Regions from separate parts of the Streptomyces sp. NPDC005963 genome, predicted to be linked through region 2. Evidence: predicted binding sites of a transcription regulator. Region 2 holds the regulator's gene; each other region holds the start of a gene.
The links. The regulator HrcA, encoded in region 2, represses chaperone genes, less so after heat shock. The targets are predictions, from matches to a motif close to TTNGCACTCNGNNNNNCNGAGTGCNAA.
Positions count from the first base shown of each region.

Region 1: a site for HrcA is predicted at 6,718-6,744, ahead of groES (co-chaperone GroES). Genes of this name have one in related genera too.
Region 3: a site for HrcA is predicted at 6,325-6,351, ahead of groL (chaperonin GroEL). Genes of this name have one in related genera too.

Region 1 is NZ_JBEXVD010000002.1:653,267-663,612, reverse strand. It holds gene ABZ348_RS06060 (TetR/AcrR family transcriptional regulator) at 16-738, opposite strand; gene ABZ348_RS06055 (MFS transporter) at 820-2,295, shown strand; gene ABZ348_RS06050 (YciI family protein) at 2,389-2,745, shown strand; gene ABZ348_RS06045 (RNA polymerase sigma factor) at 2,792-4,042, shown strand; gene ABZ348_RS06040 (RsmD family RNA methyltransferase) at 4,080-5,261, opposite strand; gene ABZ348_RS06035 (polysaccharide deacetylase family protein) at 5,464-6,435, shown strand; gene groES (co-chaperone GroES) at 6,892-7,200, shown strand; gene groL (chaperonin GroEL) at 7,333-8,958, shown strand; gene sigJ (RNA polymerase sigma factor SigJ) at 9,088-9,972, opposite strand; gene ABZ348_RS06015 (hydroxyacid dehydrogenase) at 10,083-10,346, opposite strand, start outside.
Region 2 is NZ_JBEXVD010000003.1:216,408-226,753, forward strand. It holds gene ABZ348_RS07060 (hypothetical protein) at 168-629, opposite strand; gene ABZ348_RS07065 (16S rRNA (uracil(1498)-N(3))-methyltransferase) at 924-1,667, opposite strand; gene ABZ348_RS07070 (nitronate monooxygenase) at 1,664-2,737, opposite strand; gene dnaJ (molecular chaperone DnaJ) at 3,020-4,156, opposite strand; gene hrcA (heat-inducible transcriptional repressor HrcA) at 4,157-5,182, opposite strand; gene ABZ348_RS07085 (MBL fold metallo-hydrolase) at 5,359-6,084, shown strand; gene ABZ348_RS07090 (DUF3097 domain-containing protein) at 6,095-6,913, shown strand; gene hemW (radical SAM family heme chaperone HemW) at 6,984-8,225, opposite strand; gene ABZ348_RS07100 (AMP-dependent synthetase/ligase) at 8,339-10,228, opposite strand.
Region 3 is NZ_JBEXVD010000036.1:49,126-59,471, forward strand. It holds gene ABZ348_RS31785 (hypothetical protein) at 1-627, shown strand, start outside; gene ABZ348_RS31790 (alpha/beta hydrolase) at 648-2,174, opposite strand; gene ABZ348_RS31795 (alpha/beta fold hydrolase) at 2,637-4,184, opposite strand; gene groL (chaperonin GroEL) at 4,572-6,194, opposite strand; gene ABZ348_RS31805 (cold-shock protein) at 6,970-7,173, opposite strand; gene ABZ348_RS31810 (MoaD/ThiS family protein) at 7,610-7,885, opposite strand; gene thrC (threonine synthase) at 7,921-9,204, opposite strand; SAM riboswitch class I at 9,222-9,443, opposite strand; gene ABZ348_RS31820 (glucosyl-3-phosphoglycerate synthase) at 9,611-10,346, shown strand, end outside.

The DNA of each region.
Region 1 (10,346 bases), on a different contig from region 2:
CCCGTAGGAGTGGTGTCAGTCGAGCGGGTGCGGATGCGTCGGCCCATCGGGGCGGGTGTGCCGGGCCCGGCTCAGCAGCCCGTCGACGATCGCCTCCAACTGCTCCCGTACCTCGTACTCCCCGAGCTTGTTCCACTGCGGCGCCAGTTCCGTCAGCCGCGGTAGCTCCTCGGCGTCCGCGTCGGTGAGCATCGCCGGGAAGTTCCACCGCCGCTCCGGTTCGGCTTCCCGCCGGGCCATGGCCGCCGTGAAGACGAGGTTTCCGTACACGAAGTGCCAGATGGTGCGGTACGTGCGGACGGCCTGCTCAGGGGTGAGTCCGCACGCGATCGACGACTCCAGGATCTCCTCGGCCATCCAGAGCGCACCCTTGTCGGTGAGATCGCCCAACGCCAGGATCTCCACGACCCACGGCAACTGCGCCAGCACCGCGTGCATATGGACGGACGTGTCGATCAGCCGCTGTCGGGGATCGGCCGGCAGGGCGGGGCGCGGGAAGGTGGCCGCGACGCCCGAGAGCGTGAGCATCAGCAACTCGTCCTTGTCGCGCACGTAGTGGTAGAGGGCCATCGGCGTGCTGCCGACCTCCTTGGCCACCCGTCGCATGGAGAGCGCGGACACCCCTTCCTCCTCGACGATCCGGCGCGCGGTGCTGACGATCGTCTCGGGGTCGAGCCGACGCGGACGCCCCACGGCCTTCTTGCCGACCTTGCCTGCGGGCTTCTTCTCTGCTGCCACCTGCGTATTCTCCCGCTCCTGTTTTCTATACGCGTATAGTAATGTGCGGTCCTGCCCAGGGCATACCGGGAAGGGGAACCCATGAACGACCAAGCGCGACGCACGCGCTGGGTGTTGACAGTGGCGCTCATCGTGCAGTTCCTGGTGGCGCTGGACATGTCCGTCGTCAATGTGGCGCTGCCCGACATGCGCGACGACCTCGGCTTCACCCCCGACGGCCTGCAATGGGTCGTCGGCGCCTACGCGCTCACCTTCGGCGGGCTCCTGATGCTCGGCGGCCGACTGACCGACATCCTCGGCCGACGCCGCATCCTCGTCGCCGGACTCGTACTCTTCGGCGGGGCGAGCCTGATCGGCGGCCTCGTCCAGTCACCCGGCGCACTGATCGCCGCCCGTGCGGTCCAGGGCATCGGAGCAGCCGCCCTGGCACCCGGCGCCTTCACCCTGATCACCGTCACCTACCCGGCGGGGCCCGAGCGCTCCAAGGCGCTCGGCATGTGGGGCATGGCGGGCGCCGCGGGCGGTGCCGTGGGCGTACTGGCCGGCGGGCTCCTCACGGACGTCGCCGGCTGGCGAGCCGTGATGTTGGTGAACGTTCCCATCGTGGTCTTCGCACTCTTCGGAGTCGTACGGGCCGCACTGCCCGTCGCCCCGGACCGCGCCACCGGGCCCCGACTCGACGTCGCGGGCGCGCTGCTGGTCACCGCGGGCATGTCACTGCTGGTCCTCGGCGTCACCCGTACCGAAGCACACGGCTGGAGCGCCCCCAGCACCCTACTGACCCTGGGCGCCGCGCTCGCTCTGCTGGTCGCCTTCGCCCTGGTCGAACGGCGGGTGCACGAACCGCTGCTGCGGTTGGGACTGCTGGCGAACCGTCCCGTACTCGGCGCGAACCTCTTCTCGCTGCTCCTCAGCTCCACCCAGTTCGCATCGTTCTACTTCTGCTCCCTCTACATGCAGCAGGTGCTCGGGTACGGGGCGTCCAAGACGGGTGCGGCGTTCCTGCCCTTCTGCGTGGGAGTGGTCGCCGGCTCGCTGATAGGCACCAAGGCGGTCGCCGTCGTCGGTATCCGTCTGCTGCTGGTGGCGGGTGGGCTGCTCGGGACGGCGGGGATCGCCCTGTTCGCGATGACCGCCACCCCCGACGGGAGCTTCGCCCTCTCCATCCTGGGGCCGTCGCTGCTCGGCAGCGTGGGCATCGGACTCTGCTTCATACCGCTGGGCACGGCGGCCACCAAGGACGTGGTGCCGAGTGAGGCGGGCATGGCGTCGGGGCTGCTCAACAGTTCGCGCCAGATCGGTGGCTCGCTCGGGTTGGCGGCCCTGGTGACCGTCGCCGCTTCGATCAGCGCGGGAAGCAGTACGCCGGCGGCGCTGGCCGAGGGCTATCGGGCGGCCTACTGGGTCTGTGCGGGACTGTTGGCACTGGCCTCGGCAACGGCGATGGCCCTGCTTCCGGGCCGCGACCGCCCCACCGCGACGGCCACTGCCGCCGTCACCGACCGTACGCCCGCGGCTGCTTGGCGTGATCTTCAGAAGAATTCAGAAGAATTCTGAGAGCGGTGTCGATCCGACCGGTTCCCGTTCGACATAGGGGTGAGCGGTGGGGAAACGACCCCGCCGCCGACCCGGAAGAACCGAGGAGCCACCATGCCGCGCTTTTTGACGATGATCCGCATCGACGAGAACAACATCCCGGCCGAAGGTCACAGCCCGGAGATGGGGGAGCGCATGGGCGCGCTGCTGGAGGAGATCACCAAGGCGGGCGTCATGCTGGACACCGCAGGGCTCACCCCCAGTGCCGAGGGCACCAAGGTCACCTGGTCCGGTGGCAAGCTCAGCTACACCGACGGCCCCTTCACGGAGAGTAAGGAGGTCGTCGGCGGCTACTCCATCATCCAAGCCAAGGACAAGGCCGAGGCGGTCGAGTGGACCAAGCGGTTCCTCCAGACCCACGACGACGTCTGGACCGTGACCGCCGAGGTCAGGCAGATCGCGGAGAACTGATCCAACCGCGCTTGCCCGTGCCCGCCGCTGCTGTTGTGATGAGGCGGTGACGGTAGCGGGCGCGGTGGAAGCGGTGTTCAGGATCGAGTCGGCGCGGCTCATCGCCGGTGCCGCCCGAATCGTTCGGGACGTGGGCATCGCCGAGGAGATCGCGCAGGACGCCCTGGTCGCGGCGCTGGAGCAGTGGCCCGAGTCAGGTGTCCCGGACAACCCGGGCGCCTGGCTCATGGCCACGGCCAAACACCGGGCGATCGACCTCGTCCGCCGCAAGGAGAACTACGCCCGCAAACTGGCCGAGGTCGGGCGCAGCCTGGAGGACGTACCGCCGCCCGAGGTGTCGGGGCCCGGTGACATCGACGACGATCTGCTGCGGCTGATCTTCACCGCCTGTCATCCGGTCCTGTCCACGGACTCCCGGATCGCCCTGACCCTTCGACTCCTGGGCGGGCTCACCACCGAGGAGATCGCCCGTGCCTTCCTCACATCCGAGGCGACGGTCGCCCAACGCATCGTGCGGGCCAAGCGATCACTGGCCAGGGAAGGCGTCGCGTTCGAGGTGCCGTACGGGCCGGATCGCGTCGCCCGCCTCGGTTCCGTGCTGGAGGTCATCTATCTGATCTTCAACGAGGGCTATGCGGCCACCACGGGCGACGACTGGATACGCCCCGCCCTCGCCGAAGACGCCCTGCGGCTGGCCCGCGTGCTGGCGGGCCTGATGCCCGAGGAGTCGGAGGTGCACGGACTCGCGGCCCTGCTGGAGATCCAGGCGTCCCGCATGGGGGCGAGGGTCGGCCCGGACGGGGCGCCGGTCCTCCTCGCCGACCAGGTGCGCACCCGCTGGGACCGGTTGCTCATCCAGCGCGGCTTCTCCGCACTGGCCAACGCGAACGCACTGGGCGCAACCCCCGGCCCGTACATGCTCCAAGCGGCCATCGCGGCCTGCCACGCCCGGGCGATCCGCTACGAGGACACGGACTGGGCCACGGTCGCCGCGCTCTACGGCCAACTCGCGACGCTCGTCTCGTCCCCGGTGGTGGAGTTGAACCGAGCGGTCGCGGTCTCGATGTCCGAAGGCCCGACAGCCGGCCTCGCCTTGGTGGACGCCCTGGCCGCCGAACCCGCCCTGAAGGAGTACCACCTGCTGCCGAGCGTACGGGGCGATCTACTGGCCCGACTGGGCCGACCCGACGAGGCCCGCGAGGAGTTCCACCGGGCGGCTGCCCTGACCCGCAACGAGAGGGAACGGGAACTGCTGCTGGCTCGGGCTGCGGGGGCGGGGGACGCGGGGCACGGCTGATCTCGATGGTTCCCGGGGGAACGAACACCCCCAGCTCTCAAGCCGGGTGGCCGAGCAGCATCGAGGGTGCGCCGGCGGCTCGGGTCAGGAAGACCGTGGCTGCGTTCGGGCCCTGTGGTTTCACCCGGCGGCGCAACTCCTCGGGTTCCACGGCCGATCCGCGCTTCTTGACCGTGAGGTTTCCGACGTTCCGGCTGCGCAGCAGGGCCTTGAGCTTCTTCAGGCTGAACGGCAGTACGTCGGTGATCTCGTAGGCCGTGGCGAACGGGGTGGGGCGCAGTTCGTCCGATGTGATGTACGCGATGGTCGCGTCGATGAGGCCGCCGTTGAGCTCCGCGGCCACCTCGGCGACCAGATGGGCGCGGATGGCCGCGCCGTCGGGCTCGTACAGATAGCGGCCCACCGGGCGCACGGGGGGATCGGGCAGGTCGTGCGAGGGCAGGGTGTGGGTTCCGGGCAGCAGGGTGGCGGAGATCCGGGGCGAGGCCGGGGTGCCGTGCCAGAGCACGGCCTCCTTCACGTCCCCTTCGTCCGAGATCCACTCGGCCGAGAAGTCCGCGGGCACCAGCTCGTGCGGGATGCCGGGCGCGATCTTGAGTGCCGCACGGGGGCGTGCGCGGGCTGCCTCGATCGCCCAGGAGAGGGGTGGTGAGTACACCTCCGGGTCGAAGATCCTGCCCCGGCCGCCCCGGCGGGCCGGGTCGACGAAGACCGCGTCGTACGGGTCGGTGTCCGTCTCCGTGACGTCCTGGCAGCGGACCTCGATGAGCTCGGTGAGGCCGAGGGCTCGTGCATTGGCCTGGGCGGTCGCGGCGGTGAGCGGGTCTCGGTCCACGGCCAGTACCCGTACGCCGGCGCGGGCCAGTGCGATGGCGTCGCCGCCGATGCCGCTACAGAGATCGGCGACGCTCTGGACGCCGAGTGCGGAGAAGCGGGCGGCACGGTGTTCGGCGACCGTCCGCCGGGTCGCCTGTTCGACTCCGTTCGGCGTGAAGTACATCCGGTAGGCGTCCTCGGCTCCGAATTTCGCGACCGCCCGTTGGCGCAGTCGTGCCTGTCCGAGTGCTGCCGAGACCAGCTCGGGCGGGTGCTCGCGGCGCAGTCGGGTGGCGATCGCCAACTCCTGGGCGGGGGAGTGGTCGCGCAACTGCGTGAGCAGGGCTTGGCCCTCGTCCGTGAGGAGCGCGGAGAGTGAGGAGAGGTCGTTCACCCGGTCCATTGTGGGCCAGGTGGGGGACGGGTTGGGGTCGGCGGCGGTGTCGGCGTGGTGGGGCGGAGGGTGGCTGACAGTATCCAGCGCCATGCAGCTAAACCGACAAAACGTAAAGAATCTACTCGAAATCACTGAAGTGAGTGGTGGGCTCTCGACCTTGCCGGGCAGACGGGTGAACCGACCCGGTGGCCCGTCCGGCACGGGAGGCGTGCGCCGGCGGAGAGGACGGTTCCGTACGGGGGGTGCGATCGGCGTCGTGCTGCTGGTCTGTCTCCTCGGCTCGGCGTGCGCGGGGGCCGCCGAACAAGGGAGTGGCCCGCGCCCGGGGCAGCCGGCGAAGGAGGACGCAGGCGCAGCCGGTGCGTTGGCCGAAAAGGCCCAACGGGTCGAGAAGGCGCAACGGGCTGAACAGGCGCAACGGGCGGAGAAGGCTGCGCAGGCCGAGCGAGCTGCGAAGGCTGCGCAGGTCGCCCGGGTGGCCGCCGCCAAGAGGTGGGGCCTCGCCCGTACCCCGCTCACCGCCCCCGCCCCGCCCGCGATCAAGCCCGAGCTCACCACCCGCAAGGGCTTCGAGGTCGAGGGCGGCGATTCGCTGCCGCCGGTCTTCACCACGGTGCCGGTGACGGAAAGGGTGGTCTTCCTGACCATCGACGACGGCACGGAGAAGGACCCCGAACTCCTGCGGATGATGAGCGAGCTGAAGATTCCCTACAGCGCGTTCCTCAGTGACTACGTGATCGACGACAACTACGGCTACTTCCGCCAGATGCGCGACCGCGGAGTGGCGCTCCACAACCACACGCTCAACCACCGCTACATGCCCGGCCTGTCCTACGGCGCGCAGAAGCGCGAGATCTGCGGTCAGCAGGACAAACTGGCGAAGCTGTACGGGAAGCGCCCCGCGCTCTTCAGGCCCCCGTACGGCAACTACAACCAGGACACCCTGCGGGCCGCGCAGGCGTGCGGGGTCACCGCGGTGCCGCTCTGGGCGGCCGAGGCGTTCCCCGATCGGATGGAATGGCGCGAATGGGACCGGGACCTGCACCCCGGCGACATCATCCTCACCCACTTCCGGGGCCGTGAGGACTGGGACGGCACCATGACCGACATGATCCGTCAGGTGATGAAGACCGTGACCGAAAAGGGGTACGCGGTGGCCCGCTTGGAGGACTACGTCTGAGCAGGGCGACCGCCTTCGCCGCGCGCACTGCTCGTTCGATCGCCGCATCGGCCCGCCCCGTACCGGGCCGAGCTCGCCCCGCTTCCCGTCGGCCGCCCCGGGGGCGGATGCTCCGACGCGGCCGATCCACCCGGTGGACAGGTGTCATCCGCAGGTGTGACGTGTTGGCGAAAACCTGTCGCCGAATGCTTGACCGGCGCCATCGGAAGCCCCTGACCAGGCAATACGGTTAAGCGGAGGTGGCGCGCCGACAAGGAGAAGAGGGCGTCGGACCCGCCAGCATTGGCACTCCGCTTGACCGAGTGCTAATCGCAGTCATAGTCTCGGCTCTGGCACTCCCCACTGGAGAGTGCCAGCACAGCGACAGGCAGGTCCGGCACCCGCGACGACGGATCGATCTGGTCGCCACCCAAGATCAGTTAACCCCGTGAGATCTCCGAAGGGGGAGGTCGGATCGTGACGACCACCAGCTCCAAGGTTGCCATCAAGCCGCTTGAGGACCGCATTGTGGTCCAGCCGCTCGACGCCGAGCAGACCACGGCCTCTGGCCTGGTCATCCCGGACACCGCGAAGGAGAAGCCCCAGGAGGGCGTCGTCCTTGCGGTCGGCCCGGGTCGCTTCGAGAACGGCGAGCGTCTTCCGCTCGACGTCAACACCGGCGATGTCGTGCTCTACAGCAAGTACGGCGGCACCGAGGTGAAGTACAACGGCGAGGAGTACCTCGTCCTCTCGGCCCGCGACGTGCTCGCCATCGTCGAGAAGTAGGACGGGTTTCCGGGTCGCGCCCGGAACACTTCATACCCCGTTTGTTATTGAGCTGCGCCCCTGGCCCCCGCTGACATCCATATCCGGGCGCTAGGGGCGCAGTTCGTCTCAGAAGAGGACAGAAACGCTCCCATGGCGAAGATCCTGAAGTTCGACGAGGACGCCCGTCGCGCCCTCGAGCGCGGCGTCAACAAGCTTGCCGACACGGTCAAGGTGACGATCGGCCCCCGTGGCCGCAACGTCGTCATCGACAAGAAGTTCGGCGCCCCCACCATCACCAACGACGGTGTCACGATCGCCCGTGAGGTCGAGCTCGACGACCCGTACGAGAACCTCGGCGCCCAGCTGGTGAAGGAGGTGGCGACCAAGACCAACGACATCGCGGGTGACGGCACCACCACCGCCACCGTGCTCGCGCAGGCGCTGGTCCGCGAGGGCCTGCGCAACGTCGCCGCCGGCGCCTCCCCCGCCTCCCTGAAGAAGGGCATCGACGCCGCCGTCAAGGCCGTGTCCGATGAGCTCCTGCGCAGCGCCCGTCCGATCGAGGACAAGGCCGACATCGCAGCCGTCGCCGCCCTCTCCGCTCAGGACCAGCAGGTCGGTGAGCTGATCGGCGAGGCGATGGACAAGGTGGGCAAGGACGGTGTCATCACCGTCGAGGAGTCCAACACCTTCGGTCTGGAGCTCGACTTCACCGAGGGCATGGCCTTCGACAAGGGCTACCTCTCCCCGTACATGGTCACCGACCAGGAGCGTATGGAGGCCGTCCTTGAGGACCCGTACATCCTGATCAACCAGGGCAAGATCTCGTCCATCCAGGATCTGCTTCCCCTGCTGGAGAAGGTCATCCAGGAGGGTGGCTCCAAGCCCCTGCTGGTCATCGCCGAGGACGTCGACGGCGAAGCCCTCTCCACCCTGATCGTCAACAAGATCCGCGGTCGTTTCAACGCCGTGGCCGTCAAGGCCCCGGGCTTCGGCGACCGTCGCAAGGCGATGCTCCAGGACATGGCCACCCTCACCGGTGCCACCGTCATCTCCGAAGAGGTCGGCCTCAAGCTCGACCAGGCCGGTCTGGACATGCTGGGCACGGCCCGTCGCGTCACGGTCAGCAAGGACGACACGACCATCGTCGACGGTGCCGGTGGCAGCGACGACATCGCCGGTCGCGTCAACCAGATCAAGGCCGAGATCGCCTCCACGGACTCTGACTGGGACCGCGAGAAGCTCCAGGAGCGCCTCGCGAAGCTGGCCGGCGGCGTGTGCGTGATCCGCGTCGGTGCCGCCACCGAGGTGGAGCTCAAGGAGAAGAAGCACCGTCTGGAGGACGCCATCTCCGCGACCCGCGCCGCGGTCGAGGAGGGCATCGTCTCCGGTGGTGGCTCCGCGCTCGTTCACGCGGTCAAGGTCCTCGCCGACAACCTCGGCAAGGAAGGCGACGAGGCCACCGGTGTCGCGGTCGTCCGCCGCGCCGCCGTCGAGCCGCTGCGCTGGATCGCCGAGAACGCCGGCCTTGAGGGCTACGTCATCACCTCCAAGGTCGCCGAGCTCGACAAGGGCCAGGGCTTCAACGCCGCGACCGGCGAGTACGGCGACCTGGTGAAGGCCGGCGTCATCGACCCGGTCAAGGTCACCCGCTCCGCCCTGGAGAACGCCGCCTCCATCGCCTCCCTGCTGCTCACGACCGAGACCCTGGTCGTCGAGAAGCCGGCCGAGGAAGAGGCCGACGCCGGCCACGGTGGTCACGGTCACTCCCACTGACGCACGCACCCCTCGTACGTCGGCGTAGCGGCCCACCGGCCGCCGCGCCGCTCGTACGGTGGTGGTGAGCGCAGTACCGAGCCGGGTCCGGTGCTTCCGTCGCGGAAGCACCGGGCCCGGCTCGCGCGTTCACTGCCCCGGGAACCCGGGCAGCGTCAGTTCCAGCCCGCCGAGCCGCTCCGGATCGGCGAGGATGTGGATCGCCACGATCTTTCCGCCCGTGATGGTCAACCCCATCACCGACAGCGGCTGTCCACCGGGTGCGGTGAGCACTCCCGCACCGCCGTTGACCAGCACCGGATGCGCGTACTGCGCGTACTGCCGGAACAGCATCGCCTGATCCGCCACCTTCCGCGCTCCGCGCACCTCCTTCGAGGCCATCATCGGTGCGCTGCCGACATCCGCCCGCAGTACCACGTCCGGATCGAGCAGGGCCACCAGCGCATCGAAGTCACCACCGCGTGAGGCGGCGAGGAACGCTTCGAGCACGGCGCGCTGGCGGGGCAGGTCGTCGGGTATCGCGGTGGTGCCGCGCACCCTGCGCCGGGCCCGGCTGGCGAGTTGCCGGGTGGCCGCAGGCGACCGGTCCACGATCGGGGAGATCTCGTCGAACGGCATACCGAACATGTCGTGGAGCACGAAGGCGAGCCGCTCGGCAGGGCCCAGGGTCTCCAACACCACCAGCAGGGCCAGTCCCACCGAGTCCGCCATCAGCGCCTCGTGCTCCGGGTTGCTCGCATCTTCGTGCTGGACGACCGGGTCGGGTACGCGGACGTCGATGGAGTCCTCACGGCGTGCGGTGCGCGAGCGCAGCATGTCGAGGCAGACCCGTCCCACGACGGTGGTCAACCAGCCACTGAGGTTCTCGACCCCGGCCGCTTCGGTGCGGTGCAGCTTCAGCCACGCTTCCTGAACCGCGTCATCGGCTTCGCTGAGCGAGCCGAGCATTCGATAGGCGACCGCCTTCAGCCGCGGTCGGTCCGCAGTGAAGCGTTCCGTCAGAAAGTCATCCATGCATCCGCTCCTGCTCCGCCGTCCGTTCCGTTGGTATGACGAATCCGCCGGGGCGCATGTGACAGCCCCGCCCCGGATCGGTCACCCGCGAACGCCGTGCGCGGCAGCCGTCACGCGGAGTGGTCGAGCGTCCCGATCGGTACGGACCCCGCGAACGGTAGCCCCCGGCCGAGGCGTTCCAACTCGTCCAGGGCGAAATCCGCCATGCGGTGCAGCTCATTGCCGAGCGATCCGGCCAGGTGCGGGGTGAGCAGGACGTTCGGCAGGTCGTAGAGGGGCGAATCCGCGGGCGGCGGCTCGCTCTCGGTCACGTCGAGGACCGCGTGCAGCCGCCCCACGGACAACTCGTCGATGAGCGCCCGTTCGTCGACGAG
Region 2 (10,346 bases):
GTCGGCGCGACCGGAACGCCCGCAGCCCCGGCAACCCGTCCCCGGCCGGGGACGCACGACACCGTGGATGGGGGACGCGACCGCTTGGGGCGGCTGGGGCGGGCGAGGGCGGATGGGCCCTCGCCGCTTCGCAGCCCGGTCACTCGCGTGCGGTCAACCCGCCCCCGTCACTTGCGCGTCGGTTCGGCCGTGACGGTGACCGTCTCCGTGACCGTGACGGTCGCCCGAGGCCCCCCGTTCGGCCGGTCCGGTGGTTCGACGGGACGCGTCGTCCGCGTGGGCTGGGACTCGCAGTCCCCGAGGAAGGTGGCCGTGAAGACGACCTTCCCGTTGATCCGCGTGGTCAGATCGCCCCTGATGCAGGTGCCCGAACGCTCCTCCGTCACCCGGCCCTTGAGCGTGATCTGCTGGTCGGAGTCGGTTTCCCCCTCACAGTCGACAGAGGCGAACCCGCCGCCGGCCGGAGGGGCCGACCGGCCCTCCTCGCCCAGTTTCGCCGTACAACTGAACCACCCGACCTTGAAGCCGAGCCGTTCCAGGGCGTTCGTGGCCGTGCGGTCGGTGGTGATCGCGACGGCGGAGGAGTTGAGTCCGGTGGATGTGGGCTCGCACGCGGTCAAAGCCGCCATGGCCATGACGGCCGCCCCCGAGAGGGCGCACGACACCAGAACCCGTCGGCCACGCCTATGCGGTGAGACTTCCATGGACGGCAGGGTGACACCGAGGGGCGGGCTGGAAAAGACTGGTTGCGGCCACAACCCCCCGGATGGACGCGAAGATGACCGATCGTCGGCGCTTTCGACTCCCACAACTGACGTAGGAGAACGGAGAGAACGGGAGACGCGAGAAGAACACCAGAACCGCCGTGAGCACCATGAGCACCGAGTGCACCGAGCGCACAGGGCTCGAATCGATCGCGGGCGTCAGGACCAACGTCCCGTGCGGCCCAGGAGCAGCGCCACCGCCGCCGTACCCGCAGTGGACGTCCGCAGTACGCTGCGACCCAAGCGGTACGGGGACGCACCGGCCTCCGCGAAGGCGGTCAACTCCTGGGGGGAGACTCCGCCCTCGGGGCCGATGACCAGCACGATCGAGCCTTCGTTCGGCAACTCGGCCGTGGCCAGCGGCAGTGCGCCCTCCTCGTGGAGCACCGCGGCGAAGTCGGCATCGGCGAGCAGGGAGGCGACCTGTTTGGTCGTGGCCGCCTCCGCCACGTCCGGAAACCGCAGCCGGCGGGACTGTTTGCCGGCCTCCCTGGCCGTCGCCCGCCACTTGGCCAGCGACTTGGCGCCGCGCTCGCCCTTCCACTGGGTGATGCAACGCGCCGCGGCCCACGGGACGATGGCGTCCACTCCGGTCTCCGTCATCGTCTCCACGGCCAACTCCCCGCGGTCCCCCTTGGGCAGCGCCTGCACCACGGTGATGTGCGTCTGCGGTTCGGGCTCGGCGGGCAGGCTCACCACCTCGACGGTCAGCCGGTCCTTGCCCTCCGTACGGACGACGAGCCCGGCGGCACCCCGGCCCCGGCCGTCGGTGAGCACGATGTCCTCACCGGGCTGAAGCCGTCGCACGGACACCGCGTGACGGCCTTCCGGACCGTCGAGGACGAGCTGGGCACCGGGTGCGAGATCCGCCAGGGAGTCCGTCAGGAACACGGGCGCGGTCAACGGGACTCCTCGGGATCGTGGGCGATGCGGGCCGATTCCAGCTCGGCGACGAGCACTTCGACGAGCTGTCCGGCGGGCATCTCGCGCGCCAGCCGGTGCCCCTGTCCGGCCCAAAGCGCCATGCCCTGGGCGTCCCCCGCCTTGGCCGCCGCCTTGCGGAGATCGGTGGTCAGGTAGTGCACCTGCGGATAGGCGGCGGGGGCGTACGGTCCGTGCTCCCGCATGAAGCGGTTGACGAGACCGCGTGCGACGCGGCCGGTGAACGCTCGGGTCAGGTCCGTCCGGGCGAAGAGGGGGTTGGTCATCGCCTGCTTGTGCAGGGGGTGTGCACCGGACTCGGGACAGACGAGAAACGCCGTCCCCAGTTGTGCCGCGTCCGCTCCGGCCGCCAGAGCCGCGCCGATCTGACTGCCGCGCATCAACCCGCCGGTGGCGATCACGGGGAGTTCGACACACTCACGGATCAGGGCGATGAGCGTGAGCAGGCCGATCCCGCCGTGTGAGGCGGCGGGGTCATCGCGGTAGGTGCCCTGGTGGCCGCCGGCCTCGATCCCTTGTACACAGAGGACATCGGCTCCGGCGCGTTCGGCGATCCGCGCCTCCTCCGGCGTGGTGACGGTGACGACGGTGGCGGTTCCGGCCTTGGCGAACGACTCCAGTACCTCGGCGCTCGGACACCCGAAGGTGAAGGACACCACGGGTACGGGATCGTCGCGGAGGATGGCCAGCTTGGCTTCGTAACCGTCGTCCCGACTCGAATCGGGGTCGCCGAGCGGGGTCTCGTACCAACTCACCTCACCGGCGAGTTGCTGCCGGTAGACCTCGATGGCCGCCGAATCCACCGTCTTGGGCTGCGGCATGAAGAGATTGACGCCGAAGGGGCGCGAGGTGAGCCCACGGATCTGTTTGACCTCTTGGTACATGCCGTCCGCAGTCTTGTACCCGGCAGCCAGGAATCCGAGGCCGCCGGCCTCGGACACGGCAGCGGCCAACTGCGGGCGCGACGCACCGCCCGCCATGGGGGCCTGCACGATCGGATACCGGCAGAGATCGGTCAGTACGGAGGACATGTGTGCATCGTGTCATGCCACTGACGGCCGGCCGAATCGAGCCCGACAGCCCCCCGGGAGGCCGGTTGACGTGCTACGGACCATCCCTCGCACGCAGGTCGAACGGCAGCTGGGAGGGGAAGATCGTCTGGTCGGGGAGGTGGTCGGAGCGTCCTCGGGAAGTGCGTTTCAGGACGCCCGGACCGCCCGCGGAGAACAGGTGCCGCGCAGCCGGGGCCTCGCCGTGGAGCGCGTGCCCCGCGGCGGCCTGCCGAAGCTCGGCCGCCGCCGCGAGGCCATCGGCTACCGCCCGTTGAACGCGTCCTTCAGCCGGGAGAAGAGTCCTTGCTGTCCAGGTTGAAACTGACCGAGCGGGCGCTCCTCACCCCTCAGCTTCGCCAACTCCCGCAGCAGCCTCTCCTGCTCCGCGTCGAGCTTGGTCGGCGTCATCACCTCGACGTGCACGATCAGATCGCCCCGGCCGCCACCCCTCAAGTGGGTGACGCCCCGGCCGTGCAGCGGAATGGACTGCCCCGACTGGGTACCCGGCCGGATGTCGATCTCCTCCATCCCGTCGAGCGTTTCCAACGGCACCTTCGTGCCGAGGGAGCCCGCGGTCATCGGGATCGTCACCGTGCAGTGCAGATCGTCGCCCCGCCGCTGGAACACCGCATGGGGCACCTCGTGGATCTCCACGTACAGATCGCCCGCGGGGCCACCGCCCGGGCCGACCTCGCCCTCGCCCGCCAACTGGATGCGGGTGCCGTTGTCGACGCCGGCCGGGATCTTCACGGTCAGCGTGCGGCGCGAGCGGACCCGACCGTCGCCCGCGCACTCCGGGCACGGGGTGGGAACGACGGTGCCGAAGCCCTGGCACTGGGGGCAGGGCCGTGAGGTCATGACCTGACCCAGGAAGGAGCGGGTGACCTGCGAGACCTCACCGCGCCCACGACACATGTCACAGGTCTGGGCGGAGGTCCCGGGGGCCGCGCCCTCACCCGAACACGTCGTACAGACGACGGCCGTGTCGACCTGGATGTCCTTGGTCGTACCGAACGCGGCCTCGTTGAGGTCGATCTCCAGCCGGATCATCGCGTCCTGGCCGCGCCGGGTCCTCGACCTGGGGCCGCGCTGGGACGCCGTACCGAAGAAGGCGTCCATGATGTCCGAGAAGTTTCCGAAGCCACCGGCACCGAAGCCGGCCGCGCCCGCGGCACCCGCCTGGGACAGGGGGTCGCCGCCGAGGTCGTAGACCTGCTTCTTCTGCGGGTCCGACAACACCTCGTAGGCGGCGTTGATCTCCTTGAACCGCTCCTGGGTCTTCGGATCGGGGTTCACGTCCGGATGGAGCTCGCGCGCCAGCCGGCGGAACGCCTTCTTGATCTCGTCCTGCGATGCGTCGCGGCGCACGCCGAGTACGGCGTAGTAGTCCGTGGCCACTTACGACTCCGCCAGGATCTGTCCGACGTAACGTGCCACTGCGCGTACCGCTCCCATCGTTCCGGGGTAGTCCATGCGGGTCGGTCCGACCACGCCGAGTTTGGCGACTGCCTCGTCGCCCGAACCGTAGCCGACGGCGACCACGGAGGTTGAGTTGAGGCCCTCATGAGCGTTCTCATGGCCGATGCGCACCGTCATGCCCATCCCGCCGGACTCCTTGGCCTCTCCCAGGAGCTTGAGGAGCACCACGTGCTCCTCAAGGGCTTCCAGTACCGGCCTGATCGTCAGCGGGAAGTCATGGCCGAAGCGGGTGAGGTTGGCGGTGCCGCCGATCACCAGGCGCTCCTCGGTCTCCTCGACCAGCGTCTCCAACAAGGTGGAGAGCACGGTGGCCACGGCCCCCCGGTCCTCCAGGTCGAAGGAGTCGGGCAGGTCCTGCACCAGTTGCGGCACGTCGGCGAAGCGACGGCCGACGACCCTGCTGTTGAGCCGGGCCCGCAGATCGGCGAGCGGGGTGTCACCGAACGGAGCCGGACAGTCGATCATGCGCTGCTCGACCCGACCCGTGTCCGTGATCAACACGAGCATGAGCCGTGCGGGCGCGAGCGCCAGCAACTCCACGTGGCGCACCGTGGAGCGGGTGAGCGAGGGGTACTGCACCACCGCGACCTGACGGGTCAGCTGCGCCAGCAGCCTGACCGTACGGCCGACGACGTCGTCGAGGTCCACGGCGCCGTCCAGGAAGCTCTGGATGGCGCGGCGCTCGGCCGACGACAGCGGCTTCACCCCGGCGAGCTTGTCGACGAAGAGGCGGTACCCCTTGTCGGTGGGGATGCGCCCGGCACTGGTGTGCGGCTGGGCGATAAATCCCTCGTCTTCCAGGACCGCCATGTCATTGCGGACGGTGGCCGGTGAAACACCGAGCCGGTGGCGCTCGGTGAGCGCCTTGGAGCCGACGGGCTCCTCGGTACCGACATAGTCCTGGACGATGGCGCGCAGCACTTCGAGTCTGCGTTCACTGAGCATCGCGCACACCTCCAGCTGTGGTCCCACGGTGGTTCTTCGGTCACTGTCTGGCACTCACCAGGTCCGAGTGCCAAGAATCCCCCGTGCCAGTGTACGGCCGTGGGGTACGCCCGTAGCAAGGGCGACCGACCACGCTACCGCGCGCCTTCGCTGGTCGCTGCCAGTAGCGTCCCGGTATGAACGTCTGTTGGGAAGACTTCGGCTGGGAGCGATTGGCCGACGGGGTGGGGCGACGGCGGTTGCCGGGTTGGGACGCGACCTGCGGGCTGGTCGTCGGGAGCGAGGGCGTGCTGCTGTACGACACCGGTTCTTCGCTGCGGGAGGGCGCCGAGGTGAGGGCGCAGGTGCAGGCGCTGTTGGGCGGTCGCGAGGTGACGCACGTCGCACTGAGCCATCCGCACTTCGACCACGTGCTGGGGACGGCGGCCTTCCCGGCCGCCGAGGTGTACGGCACGGAGGGCCTCGGCGCCCTCCTGCGCCGGGAGGCGGACGTGCTGCGGGCCGATGCCGTACGGCACGGTGTGGAGCCGCTGGAGGCGGCTGCCGCGGTGGAGGCGCTGGTGGTCCCCGGACGCGCCGTGGCCGGGGAGCAGACGCTCGATCTGGGCGATGGCCGCCGGGCGGTGCTCGTCGACGCGGGCCCCGGCCACACCGGCCATGACCTGGCCGTGCTGGTGCCGGGCACTCCGCTCGTCCTGTTCTGTGGGGATCTGGTGGAGGAGTCGGGGGAGCCGCAGGCGGGCCCGGACGCGGTCGGGGCGCGCTGGCCGTCCGCGTTGGACCGGCTGTTGGCACTGGGCGGTGAGCAGGCCCGGTACGTGCCGGGGCACGGCGCGGTCGTCGACGCCGCGTTCGTCCGTGCCCAGCGGGATGCGCTGGCGGAGCGGTTCGGGGTGTCGTAGCGTCGTCCGAATGCGCAGCTACAGCCCTGATCTGACGCCCCCTTGGAAGAAGTCGGCCCCCGCGAGGGAGGTCGCGGCCGACCCCTCGGACCCCGATCTGGTGGTGGAGGAGGCAGGAACCGGGTTCTGCGGTCTGGTGGTGGGCTGCGAGGCCGGGACGGTGACGCTGGAGGACCGATTCGGCAAGCGCCGGGTCTTCCCGCTGGCGCCGCGGGGTTTCCTGTTGGACGGCGAGGTGGTGACGCTGGTCCGCCCCGGCGTGGGCAAACCGACGAGACCCGCGGTGACCGCTTCCGGTTCGGTGGCGGTGCCCGGTGCGAGGGCTCGGGTGGCCCGGGCCGGCCGGATCTATGTGGAGGGCCGTCACGACGCGGAGCTCGTGGAACGTGTCTGGGGCGACGATCTGCGGATCGAGGGGGTGGTGGTGGAGTACCTGGAGGGCGTCGACGACCTCCCGGCCGTGGTGGCCGAGTTCGCTCCCGGGCCGGACGCCCGGCTCGGAGTGCTGGTGGACCATCTGGTGCCCGGGTCCAAGGAGTCCCGGATCGCCGCTTCGGTGACGCACACGCACGTGCTGATCGCAGGCCACCCCTACATCGACGTGTGGGAGGCGGTGAAGCCGGCGGTCCTCGGCCTGGAGGCGTGGCCGGTGGTGCCACGGGGACAGGACTGGAAGACGGGCGTCTGCCGGGCACTGGGCTGGCCCGAGAACACGGGTGCCGCGTGGCAGCACATCCTGTCGAAGGTGCACTCGTACCGGGACCTGCAACCGGAGTTGCTGGGGAGGGTGGAGGAGCTGATCGACTTTGTGACCGCACCCCCGGAGTGACGTTCCGGTTCCTGTTGACCCGGGCGGCTCTACGGACGGCCCGGGTCCGCTTCAGGCAGTTTTAGGCGGTTTAGTCGACCAAGTCTCGTACGACACCGTCCGCGAGCAGACGGCCCCGCAGGGTCAGAACCGCTCGGCCCTCCCCGTACGGCGCCTCGTCCAGCAGTCCTTGCGCAAGGGCACCACGAGCGGCTTCCAGCCCCGCAGGGCGCAGCAGTGACAGGGGCACGCCCTCCCGGAGCCTCAGCTCCAGCAGGATCCGTTCCACCCGCCGGTCCTCGGCCGACAGCAGCTCACGGCCGGCTCCCGGGGAGCGGCCCTGGGCGAGCGCGGCGGCATAGGCGCCGGGATGCTTCACGTTCCACCAGCGGACCCCGCCCACATGGCTGTGGGCGCCGGGACCGGCACCCCACCAGTCGGCGCCCCGCCAGTAGAGCTCGTTGTGCATGCATCGGCCCGCATCGGTCGTGGCCCAGTTGGACACCTCGTACCAGGAGTAGCCCGCCTCCGAGAGCACCGAATCCGCGATCAGATAGCGGTCGGCGTGGACGTCGTCGTCCGTCATGGGCACCTCGCCGCGCCGGATGCGCCGTGCCAGCTGGGTCCCCTCCTCCACGATGAGCGCGTACGCGGAGACATGGTCCGGCCCCGCCCCGACGGCCGCGGCGAGGGAGGCCCGCCAGTCGTCGTCGCTCTCCCCCGGGGTGCCGTAGATCAGATCGAGGTTCACGTGCTCGAACCCCGCCTCCCTCGCCTCCGCCACACACGCCTCGGGCCGGCCGGGGGTGTGGGTGCGGTCGAGGACCTTCAGGACGTGCTGGCGGGCGCTCTGCATACCGAAGGAGATCCGGTTGAAGCCTCCGGCCCGCAGCTCCGCGAGGTACTCCGGTCCCACCGACTCCGGATTCGCCTCCGTGGTGATCTCGGCACCCTCCGCGAAGCCGAATTCCTCCCGTACGGCGTTCAGCATGGCCACCAGGTCGGCCGCCGCGAGCAGCGTCGGCGTACCGCCCCCCACGAACAGCGTGCGGACCGGTCGGGGGTCGTCACCGAGGACCTTGCGGGCGAGACGGACCTCTTCCGTGAGCGTGGCGGCGTAGTTGTCGCGGGAGGCCAGCACCCCGCCCGAGCCGCGCAGCTCGGTCGCCGTGTAGGTGTTGAAATCGCAGTAGCCGCAGCGCGTGGCGCAGTACGGCACGTGGAGGTAGAAGGCGAGCGGCCGGTCGGCGGCCCCTTCAAGGGCGGACGCCGGAAGCGCCCCGTCCTCGGGCATGGGTTCGCCGTCAGGCAGTACGGAAGGCATGCCCCCCATTGTCCGTCACCCGCGGGAGTGGAATCCGTCAGCGCCGGCGACCGTGGCCTTACGGGACGGGATGCGGGCGGGGCCGGTGCGGGGGCGGGGGTGTCCCCCGCACCGGTGGCGGGCTACGCCTCGCGCGAGCCCGAGTACATCTCGTCGATCAGGTGTTGGAACTCACGCTCCACGGCCGGCCGCTTCAGCTTGAGGCTGGGAGTGAGGTCGCCGTGCTCGACATCGAGGTCCCGGGGCAGCAGTCGGAACTTCTTCACCATCTGCCACCGCTGGAGACCCTCGTTCAGCCGGTTCACATACCCCTGGATCAGCTCCACGGTCGCCGGAGCGACGAGAACCTCCCCATAGGGCTTTCCGGCCAGCTCGTGGTCCTCGGCCCAGCTGAGCAGCGTCGGCTCGTCGAGGGCGATCAGCGCGGTGCAGAAGTTGCGGTCGGCGCCGATGACCACGATGTTCGAGACGAACGGGCAGATGGCCTTGAACTGGATCTCCACTTCGGTCGGCGCGATGTACTTGCCGTTCGACGTCTTGATCAGGTCCTTCTTGCGGTCGGTGATCCGCAGATAGCCGTCGGCCGAGAGCTCGCCGATGTCCCCGGTGTGGAGCCAGCCGTCGGGCTCCAGGACCTCCTGGGTCTTCTCCGGCAGCCCGTGGTAGCCCTCCATGATCCCGGGGCCGCGCAACAGGATCTCACCGTCGTCGGCGATGCGGACCTCGGTGCCGGGCAGCGGCTTGCCCACGGTTCCGGTGCGGTACGCCTCACCGGGGTTGACCAGGGAGGCCGCACTGGACTCGGTGAGTCCGTAACCCTCCAGGATGTGGATGCCGGCCCCGGCGAAGAAGAAGCCGATCTCGGGCGAGAGCGCGGCGGACCCGGAGATGGCGGCTCGCAGCCTGCCGCCGAACGCCTCGCGGAGCTTGGCGTAGACGAGGGCGTCGGCCACCTTGTGCTTTGCACTGAGGGTGAAGGGCGCGGATGCCGTCCCCGTACGTCGGAAGTTGTCCTGGGACGCCTTCGCGTACTCCCGCGCCACCCCGGCGGCCCATTGGAAGATCTTGTACTTCGCCGGGCCGCCCGCCCGGGCCTTGGTGGCGACTCCGTTGTAGACCTTCTCGAAGATGCGCGGGACGGCGGCCATGTAGGTCGGCTGCACCACGGGCAGATTCTCGATGATCTTGTCGATCCGGCCGTCGACGGCGGTGACGTGACCGACCTCGATCTGCGCCGCCATCAACACCTTGCCGAAGACGTGGGCCAGCGGGAGCCAGAGGTACTGCACGTCGTCCTTGCCCACCAGGCCGGTCGCGGCGATCGCCTTCGCCATGTACGACCAGTTGTCGTGCGGCAACCGAACGCCCTTGGGGCGGCCGGTGGTCCCCGAGGTATAGATGAGGGTCGCCAGTTGACCGGCTTCGATCGCGCCGATTCGCTCCTTGACCGCTTCGGGGTGCTCCTGGAGATAGCGGGCTCCGCGCTCTTCCAACTCGGCGAGCGAGAGGACCCAATCGTCGGGGTCCGACCCGTCCTCCTCGACACCGGTGGGGTCGATCATGACCACATGGTGGAGCTCGGACAGCTCCGCGCGCCGCTCGCGGACCTTGGCCAACTGTGTCGCGTCCTCGGCGACCAACACCCTGCTACCGGAATCAGCGAGGATGTACGCCGATTCCTCGGCGTTGGTCGAGGGGTAGACCGTGGTCGTCGCTCCGCCGGTGCACATGACGCCGAGGTCCGCGAGGATCCACTCGATGCGGGTGGCGGACAGCAGGGCCACCCGGTCCTCGGCACTCACCCCGATGGCGATCAGACCGGCCGCGATGCGATAGACGCGTTCGGCGGTCTCGCCCCAACTGAGCGACTTCCATTCCTCGGGTCCCCGTCCCGAGGAATCGGGCACCGGATACCGGAACGCCTCGGCGTCCGGCGTGGCCAGCACCCGCTCGGCGAAGAGGTTCGCCACCGAGGGCGGTCGGTTCTCGATCAGGGTCTGTGTGTCGCTCACGACATCCTCCGGGCCTGCGGCAGCACTGCACGACTGGCTGGTGTTTAACTGGCGAGTAACCATCGAGCCGTGATCAGAGTAGAACGCGCTGTGCCGAGGCGTAAGACTCTGTGGGCTG
Region 3 (10,346 bases), on a different contig from region 2:
GCACTGCGGACCGCACTCAACCACCTGGCCCGCACGGGCCACTTACGGCGTGGTCGCGAACACCTCAAGGGCTCGAACAGCGCCCGCTGGGTGACCCGCACCTGGTTCTCGCGCACCGCACGGGACGACACCTGGTGGACGGCCTTCGCCGGTGGTGAGCTACGGGAGGACGACCCGCCCCGGCCCACCCGCTCCCGGGCGCTGATCCTGTTGGCCGCGCTCGGGCGCACGGCTCCCTCGCTCTCCCTGTCAGCGGCGGAATGCGTCGCCCTGGAGCCACTGGTGGCCCGGTGGTTCATCCGTGGCGCGACGGACGCCGAGGTGCTGCGGGCACTGACCACCGGTCTCCCGGACCCGATCCACAGCCCGGCGGCCTTCACCCGCAACCGGCTGACGAACAAGCTCCCCCTCGAAGCGCCTGCGCCTGTGCCCGCGACTCCGCCCGCCCTGCGGGTGCTGGAGTGCGACACCTGCGGGACGCCCGGGCGCCCGGAGGCACTGCCGGGCGGCGCCTGCGCCTCCTGTCGGGGCGAGCACGCCCCGCCCAGAGGCCCCGCCGCCCTACCGCCGTCACGGGTGCACGCCCACGCCCAACTGGCCCGACAGTCCGCCAGGAGCGCGCGCTGACACGGCCTCGGGGCCGACCGTCAGGAGAACCCTGGTGTGAGGGGGTTGCTGGGCCCAGGCAGCGACCCGGTGCGCTCCAGGGCCGGCGGGGCGGGGCAGCTCAGATTGCTCGCCGGCAGCCGGCCGGTGATCAGATAGGCATTGGCCGCGGTCTCCGCGCAGACATTGCCGCTGAGGTCGTACACGCCATGCCCTTCGCCCTCGTCCACGGTCACCAGGCGCGAGCCCTTCAGCGCCTTGTGCATGGCGATCCCCGTCGACAAGGGGGTCTGTGAGTCCCACTCGTTGTGGAGGATCAGCGCACTGCGACCGTGGTCGACCTCGGTTGCGGGCTCGATCGCCTTCGTCCAAAACGCACAGGGAGAGACGTTGGAGGGGTGATCCCCGTACAACGGATAGCGGCCCGCGTCGTGGTACGCGTCCCGTCGATAGGTGTCGGGGTCGCGCGGCCAGCTACGGCTGTCGCCACACATCAGGGCGTACAGGGCCGCCACCGCATTGTCCGAGACGGGCTTCAACTCGGGCAGTTCCGGGACTGGTTCGCCGGCAGCGACCCGCTTGAGGTCCGCGATGTATCCCGCACCAATCCGGGGCGAGAAGAAGGTGCCGCGGAACAGATCGCGGATCTCCACCCCGGTCAAGGAGTGCTTGCCCCACACGATGGGGCTGCGGTCGGCCCGGACCACCAGCCCCCAGAAGGTCTGGATCACCTCGTCACGGGTTTCGCCGAGCTGATAGGTGGTGTGGCGCTCGGCAGTCCACTCCGCCCACCGCTGGAAGGCGGGCTCGGCCTCCGAAGCCCACTTCTGGAAGGTTCCCCGCCAGACCAGTTCCGGATCGATGGCACTGTCCAGCACGAACCGATCGGTCCGGCGGGGGAACAACTGCCCGTAGACGGCGCCCAGATAGGTGCCGTACGAGTAGCCGAAGTAGGAGATCTTCCGCTCGCCCAGCACGGCCCGGATGACGTCCATGTCCCGGGCGGTGTTACGGGTGGTGGTGTAGCGCACCCGATCGCTGGACTCCATGCGGCACTTGCTGGCGATGGTGCGCGCCCATGCCACCTGCTCGGTGAAGGTCTTGCCCCGGAAGGGCCTGAGCCACTGACGTTCGGCCCCGGTGGTGCGACAACTCAAGGGAGAGCTCTGTCCCACGCCCCGCGGGTCGAATCCGATCAGGTCGTACCGGTCCGTCACCGACTTGGGCATGGCGGCCGTCATCTGGAGCGGCATGCCCAACCCCCCGGCACCGGGCCCACCGGGATTGAGCAGCAGCACGCCACGGCGCCTGACCGGGTCGCCCGCGGCGAGCCGCGATATCGCGAGCTTGATCGCCCGGCCGCCGGGCTCTTGGTAGTCGAGCGGCACGTCGATCTTTGTGCACTGGAAGTCGGGAGTCGTGTCGGCACAGGGGCGCCACACCGGTGCCTGTCGGATGAAACGGTCCAACGCGCTTGCCGCACTGGCCGGTTCAACGGAGTAGAGCGCAGGGGCGATCGTCGCGAGCACAGTGACCGCGATCAGTGGCACCAACCGCTGTGCACGCATGAAAAGTCCTCCCGGTCCCGGCCCGGCGAATGGGCTGACATGACTTTGCCGTGCCGGACCGTCCGACGGAAAGCCCCACTTGTGTGTGCCAGCGGCATGCACCAGGGCCCTGAAGGCTGCCCGACTCGTCCCACAGTGGTACCGGATTCCCCCTGCACGCATCCGACTCCACCGACAGACCACGCCTTTTACCGGAAAGCGGCTGCTGTTCGGACGGACCGTCAGGGGTGCGGACAGCCGATCAGCCCGGACGGCGAGACCGCGCTGTGACCTTTGCCACCCTCGTGGGTGGTGTGATCTCCTGCACTCCGCCCTCTCCGATCCTCGGTGACCGCCGATCCTCCGTGACCGCCGGTACGGGACTCCAGCGCGGGAAACCGATACGGGGAAGGGCGCCCGGCCGCGCGGGGTACGGTCACGTACCGACGCTCGGCGAACCCCCTTCCCCGCCTACACCCGGACTCAGAAGCGGTTGGGCAACTGGGGTGACGGGATCGGGCTGGTGCGCGGACCGGAGGAGCGCGGTGTTGCGGACGCGTTACAACTGACGTTCTTCGCGGGCAGCTTGCCGGTGTTGAGATAGGTGTTGGTGATGCTGTCGGCGCAGTAGTTCATGCCGCCGTAGACACCGTGGCCCTGGCCGCCCTTGACCGTGAGCAGCTTGGAGCCCTTCAGCGCCCGGTGCAGTCCCACACCGGACGAGAGCGGGGTCTGCGGGTCCCACTCGTTCTGCAGGATCAGCGAGGGCACCTTGTTGTCGACCACCGTGACCGGCTCGACGGACTTGTCCCAGAAGGCGCACGGCTTGATGTTGGAGGCAAAGTCGCCGTACAGCGGATAGCGGGCCTTGTCGCGTACCGCGTCCTTGCGGTACTGCTCGGTGTCCCGGGGCCAGGCGGCGGAGTTGTCGTTGCAGACGACCGTCCAGAACGCCGAGTCGAGGTTGTCCAACGTCGCGAACGAGCGCGGCACTTCGGTGGTCGGGGCGGTGCGCTTGCCCGACGTGGTCTTGCCGGCCGCCGCCTTCTTCAGGTCGGAGACCTCCATGCTCGCCATCTCCACGAAGAAGAACACATGGCGGTTGGCACGGATGTCGTCGCCGCTGAGGAGTTCGCCGTCGAGCTTGATGGGCTTCTTGTCGGCCCGTGCCACCAGGTCCCAGTAGGTCTTGCTGACCTTGGCCGGGGTGTCGCCGAGGCGGTAGGTCGTGTGGCGCTTGGCCACCCACTCGGTCCACCGCTTGAACGCGGGCTCCGCGCCCTGTGCCCACACCTGGATCATCCCGCGCCAGGCCAGCTTCGGGTCCACCGCGCTGTCGAGGACGAACCGGTCCGCCCGGCTGGGGAACATCTGGCTGTAGACGGCGCCCAGATAGGTGCCGTACGAGTAGCCCAGGTAGGAGATCTTCTTCTCACCGAGGACGGATCGGATGACGTCCATGTCCCGGGCGGTGTTGCGGGTGGTGAAGTGCGGGAGCTTGTCACCCGCCTTCTTGCGGCACTTGTCCGCGATCCCGCGTGCCCAGGAGACGTCCTTGCTGAACGTGGCCGCCTTGTAGGGGCGCGGCCATTCGAAGTCCTTGTTGGTGAGGCCGCAGCTGACGGGCGAACTGTGGTTCACGCCCCGCGGGTCGAAGCCGATCAGGTCGTACCGGTCGCGGACCGACTTGGGCAGCATCCCCATCATGTCGTACGGCATGTAGAGGCCGGAGCCGCCGGGGCCACCCGGGTTGAAGAACAGCACGCCGCGGCGCTTGGCCGCGGTGCTGGTCTTCATCCGGGATATCGCCACCTCGGTCTTCTTGCCGGTCGGCTTCTTGTAGTCGAGGGGCACCTTGATCTTGGCGCACTGGAGTGTGGCCGGAAGATCGGGGACGCAGCGCTTCCAGGTGGGCTTCTGCTGGGTGTACTGGGCCAGCGGCTGGGCGGCTGCGGGTGATGCGGCGAGACCGGGGGCGAGTGTCGCCATGACGCTCACGGCGAGCAGGGGCACCAGTCGTCGTCTTTGCACGTGGGGATTCCTTCCGGCATATGCAGGTGACATGACGACACTGCCGTGTGGGATCGACCGGGGAATCCATCGCTCAGATGGGCTTGAATCCATCTCTGGTCGGACAACCGATTCCTGTTCTCCTCCTATGGCTGTAGAACGGGAACGGGTCGTTCCGGAGCAGGAGTTGGGCGGGGAGGGGCGAAGCGGGTCCCGGCCGGAACACACTCGGCCCCGTCTTGGAACGGCGTACCGGACCATCTACGGAGGAATCACCCTTGGAATCGATGGCCGGGGGCTGGGGAACTCCATCTGCCGGCGACCGCCGCGGGCACGCCGAAGGGCGGCACCCCCTGGGAGTTGGGGTACCGCCCTTCGTATGTGCAGGGCTACCGATCCTTGGGAGGATCAGAAGTCCATGTCACCGCCGGGCATGCCACCGGGAGCACCGGCGGACGCCTTCTCGGGCTTGTCAGCGATGACAGCCTCGGTGGTGAGGAACAGCGCGGCGATCGACGCGGCGTTCTGAAGCGCCGAGCGGGTCACCTTCGCCGGGTCGAGGATGCCCTCGGCGATCATGTCCACGTACTCACCGGTCGCGGCGTTGAGGCCGTGACCCGGGGTGAGGTTGCGCACCTTCTCGACGACGACGCCACCCTCAAGGCCGGCGTTGACGGCGATCTGCTTCAGCGGGGCCTCCAGGGCCAGGCGCACGGCGTTGGCGCCGGTCGCCTCGTCGCCCACGAGGTCCAGCTTCTCGAAGACCGAGGTGGCCTGGAGCAGGGCCACGCCGCCACCGGCGACGATGCCCTCCTCGACGGCCGCCTTCGCGTTGCGAACGGCGTCCTCGATGCGGTGCTTGCGCTCCTTGAGCTCGACCTCGGTCGCGGCACCGGCCTTGATGACGGCCACGCCGCCGGCCAGCTTCGCCAGGCGCTCCTGGAGCTTCTCGCGGTCGTAGTCGGAGTCGGAGCTCTCGATCTCGGCGCGGATCTGGTTGACCCGACCGGCGACCTGGTCGCTCTCACCGGCACCGTCGACGATGGTGGTCTCGTCCTTGGTGATGACGACCTTGCGGGCGTTGCCCAGCAGGTCGAGACCGGTGTTCTCCAGCTTGAGGCCGACCTCTTCCGAGATGACCGTGCCGCCGGTGAGGATGGCGATGTCGTTCAGCATGGCCTTGCGGCGGTCGCCGAAGCCCGGAGCCTTGACGGCCACGGACTTGAAGACACCCTTGATCTTGTTGACCAGGAGGGTGGAGAGGGCCTCGCCCTCGACGTCCTCAGCGATGATCAGCAGCGGCTTGCCGGACTGCATGACCTTCTCCAGGAGCGGCAGCAGGTCCTTCACGCTGGCGATCTTGGAGTTGACGATCAGGATGTACGGGTCGTCCAGGGACGCCTCCATACGCTCCATGTCGGTGGCGAAGTACGCCGAGATGTAGCCCTTGTCGAAGCGCATGCCTTCGGTGAGCTCCAGCTCCAGACCGAAGGTCTGGGACTCCTCGACGGTGATGACGCCTTCCTTGCCGACCTTGTCCATGGCCTCGGCGATGAGCTCGCCGATCTGGGTGTCAGCGGCGGAGATGGAGGCGGTCGAAGCGATCTGCTCCTTGGTCTCCACGTCCTTGGCCTGCTCAAGGAGGGCACCGGAGACGGCCTCGACGGCCTTCTCGATACCGCGCTTGAGGGCCATGGGGTTGGCACCGGCCGCGACGTTGCGCAGCCCCTCGCGCACGAGCGCCTGAGCGAGAACGGTGGCGGTGGTCGTTCCGTCGCCAGCGACGTCATCCGTCTTCTTGGCGACTTCCTTGACCAGCTCGGCGCCGATCTTCTCGTACGGGTCCTCCAGCTCGATCTCCTTGGCGATGGAAACACCATCGTTGGTGATCGTGGGCGCGCCCCACTTCTTCTCAAGGACGACGTTGCGGCCCTTGGGACCGAGGGTGACCTTGACGGCGTCGGCGAGCTGGTTCATCCCGCGCTCAAGGCCGCGCCGTGCCTCCTCGTCGAACGCGATGATCTTTGCCATGTGAAGTGTCCTCCACGGACTGGGTGGGAAGCTCTGGGGGACCGCGCTGGCGCCCGCGACGGACGGCCTGCCAGCCGGATGGTTTTCTGTACCGTCCGGCTTGCGGGCCTCACCGACCCGGTCCTTCTTTTTGTCACTCTCACCCGGAGAGTGCTAACGCCAATGATTAGCACTCGCCCCCTTCGAGTGCAAGCGCCTTCGAGAGAACCACCCCCCGCGCGACCCCCACGAAATCAGCCGCACGCGGGGTGCCCGTCGCCGTATGCGCCCTGGTGGTACGGGGTGTCGCAGCGGAGCACAGGGGGCGCGGAAACCTTGTGCGACGGGAGTTCGGCGATGGCCGGGTGATGGCGCACGGCCGTTCCCCTCGCCGCCGGGACACCTCGTCCGACGGCCATCACCGGCCCCATCGATGCGCCGCGGATGCCGGTGTGCCCGACCCGAGGAACGGGTGGGAGGGAACGCGGCAGGGGTCCTCGACAGGGGCGCGGGCAGTACGTCAGCGAGCGTCTCGGGCGCGGGCGCCGGCAGCTGCCGCCGGGGGCTCGATGCTGCCGCCGGGAGATGCCGTGCGGGGATGCCGTGCAGATGCAAAGACCACCGGGGTGTCGTGCGGATGCCGCGAAACCCTCGGGCGCGGCCTCGGGCGCGGGCCTCGGGCGCGGGCCTCGGGCGCGGGCACGCACATGGGGTCCACACCCCCCGGCGGGATGTGGACCCCATGTACATATAGATGAGCGCGTCGGTGGCCGATCGCGTCGCAGATGCCGCGGAGTCAGACCGCGAGCTTGACCATGTCCGCCTGCGGACCCTTCTGCCCCTGCGAGATCTCGAACTCGACTCGCTGACCCTCCTCCAGGGTGCGGTAGCCGTCCATCTGAATCGCGCTGTAGTGGACGAAAACATCCGCACCACCGTCGACCGCGATGAAGCCGTAGCCCTTCTCCGCGTTGAACCACTTGACGGTGCCCTGAGCCATGCCTAACTCCCCTATTACTGGCCCTTGCGCAGGACCGCACTTCGCGGACCCGGGTCAGACCTCACCTGTTTCTGTTTTCCCCGCCGGAGTGGCGAGGAGACTTCATAGGCGTGCGCCGGAACGCGTCGACCGCGGCTGAATGTATCTGCCCAACTGCCCTCTGCAACAGGTCAATCGGACGACAATTCGCAGGCTCAGCTAACGGGAAATTGATATGAATTCAAGAAATTCCGGGGCAAGTCGGGCCCGACAAAAAAGACTTATGCGACAAAGCTTCGACGCACATTGGCTGTTTCTTATCGGACCCGGGGCGCATTCTGTTACTCGGCTGACGGAAGCAGCGGAGGGGCCTTCCCCAACTGTATCGCGCTCAACCATGCAGAATTGCCCCCTCCGTTTCTCTCACGGAGGGGGCAATTGAAATGACGTTGCGTAATTAGCCACCGGCCACGGCGGGGATGATGGAGATGCCCGCACCGTCCGGGGTCGCCGTCTCCAGGCCCTGCTCGAAGCGGACGTCGTCGTCGTTCACGTAGACGTTGACGAACCGGCGCAGCTTGCCCTGGTCGTCCAGGACGCGGGCTGCGATGCCCGTGTGGTTCTTCTCCAGGTCGGCGATCACCTCGGAGAGGGTCGCACCCTCGGCCGGGACCTCGGACTTGCCGCCCGTGTAGGTGCGCAGAATGGTCGGGATGCGGACGTTGACGCTCATCTTCGGGTCTCCCAGTGATCCGTTGGTCAGTTGGCTCAGTTGGCCAGGCCGGCGGCGCGGAAGGCGTCCAGGCTCGGGCGGATGGTCGCCGAGGGGCCGGTGGTCGGAGCGACGGCGTCCAGGGTCTTGAGACCGTCACCGGTGTTGAGGACGACCGTGGTGAGCGAGGGGTCGAGCACACCGCTGTCGATGAGCTTGCGCGTCACTCCGACGGTCACGCCGCCCGCGGTCTCCGCGAAGATGCCCTCGGTACGGGCCAGCAGCTTGATCGCGTCCACGATCTGCTCGTCGTTGACGTCCTCCACGGCACCGCCCGTACGACGGGCGATGTCCAGGACGTACGGTCCGTCGGCGGGGTTGCCGATCGCCAGGGACTTGGCGATGGTGTCGGGCTTCACCGGGCGCACCACATCGTGCCCCGCCTTGAAGGCGGCGGACACCGGGGAGCAGCCCTCGGCCTGTGCACCGAAGATCTTGTACGGGCGGTCCTCGACGAGCCCGAGCTTGATCAGCTCCTGGAACCCCTTGTCGATCTTGGTCAGCTGGGAGCCGGACGCGATCGGAATCACAATCTGGTCGGGGAGGCGCCAGCCGAGCTGTTCGCAGATCTCGTACGCGAGGGTCTTGGAACCCTCGCCGTAGTACGGGCGGAGGTTGACGTTGACGAAGCCCCAGCCCTCGCCGAGCGGGTCGCCGATCAGCTCGGAGCAGAAGCGGTTGACGTCGTCGTAGTTGCCCTCGATGCCGACCAGCTCACCGCCGTACACCGCGGCCATGACGACCTTGCCCTGCTCCAGGTCGTGCGGGATGAAGACGCAGGAGCGCAGACCGGCACGGGCCGCTGCGGCGCCGACCGCACCCGCCAGGTTGCCGGTGGAGGAGCACGACAGCGTGGTGAAGCCGAAGGCGCGGGCGGCCTCCACGGCGATGGCGACGACCCGGTCCTTGAAGGAGTGGGTCGGGTTGCCGGAGTCGTCCTTGATGTGGAGCGAGCCGGTCACACCGAGTTCGCGGGCGAGGTTGTCGGCCTTCACCAGCTTGGTGAAGCCGGGGTTGAGATTGGGCTTGTCCGCCACGTCGGCGGGGACGGGCAGCAGGGGGGCGTACCGCCAGATGCTGTCCGGGCCCGCTTCGATCCGCTTGCGCAGCCCCTCCGGGTCGCCGACCGGAAGCTCATAGGCGACTTCCAGCGGGCCGAAGCACGAGGCACAGGCGAAGATCGGGCCGAGTTCGAAACGCTCTCCGCACTCGCGACAGGAAAGCGCTGCGGCGGGTCCGAGGTCGAGCGTGGTGGTGTCTGCGACAGTCTGCACAGCCATGGAGGCGAGGCCCTTTCTCCTCATCTTCCTCATGACGCATTTCGCCATGAGACGGATTTGGCACCTTCCCGAGCCGGGAGCCTCGCGGCGCTGAATCGACTGCCTCACACGACGGACGGCTGCCGTACTGAACGTACGGAACCATCGGTGGCTGGCGGCGATTCTCAATGCGACGGAGACCGGCTGGAGGGTTGCCGGGGCTTCAACGGGCCGTGTCCCTCTGCCCCTCTGGATGAGCGGTATTCGATTGTTGATCATGTGGGGCGGTGGTCGCTCCACACCGGTGAACGCGTCACCCCGACGTGCGCCGGGCTTCAGCGTTGCTCAAGACTGTAACCGAACGCCCGGACTGTTGAGATAGTCGTCCGAACCGCGAGATGGATCACAAAGTGCAGGAGTGGCGAACGTGCTGGAAGAGGTGGAGCGCTGGCTGACCAGGCGTTCCTGGTCGGCAGCCGACCGCCCGCTGGCCCGGCTGATGGCGGCCAAACGCGCATCGGGAACCACCGTCAGCGTGGTCCTTCCCGCCCTGAACGAGGAGGCGACGGTCGGCGAGATCGCGACCGTCATCCGGCGTGAGCTGATGGAGTCGCTACCGCTCGTCGACGAACTGGTGGTGATCGACTCGGGCTCCACGGACCGTACGGCGGAGGTCGCGGCGGCGGCAGGGGCACGCGTGGTGCACCGGGACACCATCCTGCCGCGGATCCCGGCGGTGGCCGGCAAGGGCGAGGTGCTCTGGCGCTCCCTGATGGTGACGCGCGGTGACATCGTCTGCTTCGTGGACGCAGACCTCAGGGACTTCTCCGCGGACTTTGTGTCCGGGATCGTGGGCCCGCTGCTGACCGAACCCGAGGTGCACTTCGTCAAGGCGATGTACGACCGTCCACTCGGCGAGCTCGCAGGTCAGGGCGGCCGGGTGACGGAACTGGTGGCCCGGCCGCTACTGAATCTGCACTGGCCGGCGCTGGCCGGGTTCGTCCAGCCGCTCGGCGGCGAGTACGCGGCACGGCGCTCCCTGCTGGAGCGGCTGCCCTTCCCCGTCGGTTACGGGGTGGAACTGGGACTCCTGGTGGACGCGCTGCACACGGTGGGGCTCGACAGCCTGGCGCAGGTGGACGTCGGCTCCCGCAAACACCGCC